One region of the Lysinibacillus sp. NPDC093190 genome, then DNA from elsewhere that is predicted to be linked to it. Evidence: predicted binding sites of a transcription regulator. Region 1 holds the regulator's gene; the other holds the start of a gene.
The links. Region 1 encodes Rex, which represses fermentation and respiration genes when NADH is low (regulators of the CRP and FNR family bind a similar motif). Its sites were predicted from a motif close to TTGTGAAATATTTCACAA; they were not measured.
Positions count from the first base shown of each region.

Region 2: the regulator Rex is predicted to act here: its motif matches at 1,380-1,397, upstream of qoxA (cytochrome aa3 quinol oxidase subunit II).

Region 1 covers NZ_JBNNVG010000043.1:6,429-8,637, reverse strand. Annotated here, with positions in the region: gene tatC (twin-arginine translocase subunit TatC) at 1-379, opposite strand, end outside; gene ACQKOF_RS22960 (twin-arginine translocase TatA/TatE family subunit) at 397-582, opposite strand; gene ACQKOF_RS22955 (redox-sensing transcriptional repressor Rex) at 737-1,372, opposite strand; gene ACQKOF_RS22950 (ATP-binding cassette domain-containing protein) at 1,602-2,209, shown strand, end outside.
Region 2 covers NZ_JBNNVG010000021.1:95,606-97,814, forward strand. Annotated here, with positions in the region: gene qoxB (cytochrome aa3 quinol oxidase subunit I) at 1-302, opposite strand, end outside; gene qoxA (cytochrome aa3 quinol oxidase subunit II) at 425-1,264, opposite strand; gene ACQKOF_RS16655 (PLP-dependent aminotransferase family protein) at 1,682-2,209, shown strand, end outside.

The DNA.
Region 1 (2,209 bases):
GGAATAGTAAAAAGTATGAAAAAGACAAACCTGCTAAAAACAATATAAACGAATACGGTATATAGCTTAAGGTTGCTTTTCGTTCGACGTCCCTTAATCCTGGGCTAATAAAAGCCCACAATTGGTACATCAATACCGGCGAAGATAGGATAAATGCTATTAAAAAAATGACTTGGATATAAATTGCAAGTGGTGTTACTACATCAAACGCATGAAGTTCTATATTGTAAGACTCTCCAGTAATTTGAAGGTATTTAACAAGTGGCTTTGCAACAAAAAAGCCGCCAGCCATAGCGAGAACAAAGAAAACGGCAACAATGAAAAGCCGTTTTCTTAATTCTTCTATATGCTCAATGACAGTTAGATCTTTTGGATTCATTCCTCAAACATCCTAACTTACTTATCTAGTTCTTTCTTTTTCTTGTCATCATCATCTTCGTCGGCTAATCCTTTAGTAGCATTTTTAAATTCACGTAATGTTGAACCAAATGCTTTACCAAGCTCTGGTAACTTTTTAGGACCAAAAATTAGTAATGCGACAATTCCGATAATAATGAGGCTCATAGGACCAATACCACCCATTACAGCCACCTCCTCTTTATATCCATCATTTTAACGTATATTTCGCCATTTTGCTAACTAATTATATGTGAAAGTTTTTAGTCACTCTCGCCCTTTTACTTCATATTTATTTTACAGAAACTGTGAGAGCTATACTTTAGATTATGTACAATTATCACTCTTCCTGATTACGAATTAAATAAATGAGTGCCTGCAATTCTACCGACAAATCAATTGTTAAAAGTTGCATTTTATCTGGTACAGTAATACGCTCTGGCGTAAAGTTCAAAATTCCTTTTGCGTTCATCGCTGCTAATCTATCAGCCATTTTCTGTGCAGAGCGTGGTGAAACTGTTAAAATTGCAAGCTCCGCTCCATATTCTGCATACTTTTCTTCCAATAAGTCAGGGTGAAAAACAGGAATATTGCTAATCATTTTCCCTTCCTTTGGGGCCTTTGAATCAAATGCCACAACGATATGAGTATTATGATTTTTTTGGAAATTATATTTTAATAAAGCACTACCTAAATTCCCTACACCAATTAACGCTACTTTTGTCGCTTCATGTTGATCGAGCGTTTGACTAAAAAATTCCAAGAGATGTTGCACATCATAGCCATATCCCTTTTTCCCTAGAGCACCAAAATAAGAAAAATCACGGCGAATAGTTGCCGAATCAATTTTCATCGCTTCACTCAGTTCCTTCGACGAAATGCGTTCCATGCCTTCTTGTGCAAAGTTTTGGATAAATCGATAGTAAAGAGGAAGTCTTTTCGTAGTGGCTTGTGGAATTTTTAATTCTTGTTTCAAACTTTTTCCTCCTTATAATGTATCAAATCTATTTATGATACATGCTTAATTAACTATTTCTAAGTTTATAATATTCACTGGAGTATTTCCCTTTAGTTAATGGCGCTTTTACGCCACTAACTAAAGGGAAATCGTTTCAATCTTACATGACAGCTTGGAATAAGTAAAGCACCGACATTGCAAGCAAATCGTACATCCATTACACTAAGGAAGAATTGAGGTGTCAAGAATGATTGTTTTACAAGTCAATCAACTATATAAATCCTTCCTTGCAGATGAAATTTTGAGTGGCGTAAAATTAGAGGTTCAACATCGTGACCGCGTTGCATTAGTAGGTCGTAACGGTGCTGGTAAGTCTACTTTACTTAAAATAATTGCTGGTCAACTGTCATATGACTCTGGCGATATTATTATCCCGAAAGGTATACAAATTGGATATTTGGAGCAACATGCTGGTTTAAACTCAACATTGTCGATTTGGGATGAAATGATGACAATTTTTGAGCCACTTATTGCCCAAGAACAAACACTACGATCATTAGAACAACAAATGGCCGATCCAGCGGTTTATGAAAATTCTACTTTATATGCAAAAATAATGTCTGAATACGATCATTTACAGCATAATTTTAAGGATGCTGGAGGCTATCAATTTGAATCCGATACACGTTCTGTGCTTCATGGCATGCAGTTTTATCCTGAGGATTACGAAAAGCCAATTAGCTCACTATCAGGGGGACAACGAACTCGGTTAGCACTTGCTAAGCTTCTGTTAAGTAAACCTGACCTATTAATACTCGATGAACCTACTAACCATTTAGATATTGAAACTCTCTC
Region 2 (2,209 bases), on a different contig from region 1:
GTAGTGAATACTTCATTATAGTGCTGAGCATCAAGTAATTTATTATCAGGTACAGCTAGTTGAGCACGAATCATAATCGCATCTGCTCCACCGCGGAAAAGCATTAGTAATGCAGAGATTAAATACATAATCCCAATTCGCTTATGATCAACTGTCGTTAACCATTCACGCCATAAATAGCCCCATTTTTTAAAAAAAGTTAATCCGACAATGATTGCTATAATCGTTAGTGCAATGGCAACCATTGATCCGTAAATCGCAGCACTTGGATGAGGTATAGCAAATCGTTCAAAGAATTCCATAACGATTAATACTCCTTTCAAGAGTTCTATAGTAAAATAGTGGAATTTTAATAATTAAATGATTCATCATAAGAATTAGTGGTGTTTGAATGAACACTATTCTAATGAATTAGAAACCTGTGTTAATGTTCACCATGTTCACTGTCTGGTGCCGGATAAAATGTTAAGTGAGTCCCATTAAACGAAGCTTCATCCACATGACCTGGCTTTAGTAAATTATCAAATTTTTCTTCCGTTATTTCTGGAGAAGTATTTTTAATGTCCTTTACCCAGCTATCAAATTCTTCCTGATGTACTGCTTCGACTCTAAAAGTATTTTCAGCAAATCCTTTACCACTAAAACTTGCGTTTCGTCCCATATATTTACCTGGTGTGTTAGCACCTAAATGCAATGTATTCACCATATCTGACATTGCATATTTTTGCCCCCCAAGCTGCGGAATCCAGAAACTTGTAATAGGTCCGTAAGAGTAGAGTTTAAACTCAATTGGACGGTCAACAGGAATATACAGATAGTTAACTGTTTCAATGTTTTCTGCTGGATAGCTAAAGTGCCATTTCCAGTTAGATGTTGCAGCATAAATGACAAGAGGTTCTTTGTCCTTATATTCTGCAGGTGTTGATTCAACCTTATTGTTACTTTGAACTGAAACAATTGATAGGAATATAACGATCAATACAGGTATACCAACACAAATTATTTCAACTAGTGTACTTCCTTTAATGTAGGGAGGTTTATAGTTTGCGCTTTGTTTAGACGCGCGAAATCTAAATAACATATAAGCTAAGATGACATACACAACGATAAGGATAACGGACATAATCCAAATCGATAGCATTATATCTTTAGCTTGTACTTGACCCTGAGGCCCTTTTGGATCCAATACTAACAACGGTTCACACCCTGTTAATATAGTGGCAATAGTGAAAAAGCTAATGAAACTGATCCACATCTTTTTCATAGACAAACCCCTTTCAATTATTCTTGTATGTTTTAAAGGCTAATAAGGGTTTGTGCGGAATTTGATTCACAATTCGAGTTTCATATTAGTTGCATAAAAATCGAAAGGCAAGAAAATATGAAATCTATCACAAAACGTTCTCAAATGAAAAAAATATTTTGATATAATTTTTTTGTGAAAAAAGGGATTATATCAAGCTTTTAAAATGCAAGAAGTGGTTTGATAAACAAAGTGGATGGTTAAATTAAAGGTTAAATGGGTGGTTTATTATGAGTGTGATTTATTTAAAATAATTCTTTTTAATCGAAAAGATTAGAGGAAGTTATTGCAGTTTGATAAAAGAGAATACAGGATAATTCTATTGAACCCCCATTTTTGGGGATAGGAACAATTAGGAATTTTAAGGAGAGAGTTTTTATGGATTGGAAACCAGATCGAGAATCAAAGAAAGCTATATATAAACAACTTGCCGAATATATTGAAAAAGGGATAGCAGATGGCACATTTCCGGCTGATAAATCCTTACCGTCTGAAAGGTTTTTAGCTAAAGAATTTAATATAAACAGAAGCACTGTTGTAAGTGCATATGATGAGTTGGAATCCAATGGACTGATTGAAAGAAATAGAGGAAGCGGTACAACAATCAGTAAAGACATCTGGGGAATTACAAATAAACGCATTCCTAGTTGGAATAGATATATTGAAGCGGGGCCTTTTTTACCTAATCAACCTGTAACGCAGAGAATAAGAAAAGAAGCGGTTGAACATAAACTAATCAATTTAGCTAGTGGAGAATTGTCAGAGGATCTTTTCCCGTTGGATTATTTAAGGGAGATTACTTTTACCCGTTCTTTTATCGGGAGCTTAGGATATGATCATCCACAAGGGAATGAGATATTTAGAGAAACAATAACGAAACATATGAGACAGTATCGTCAAATAGAA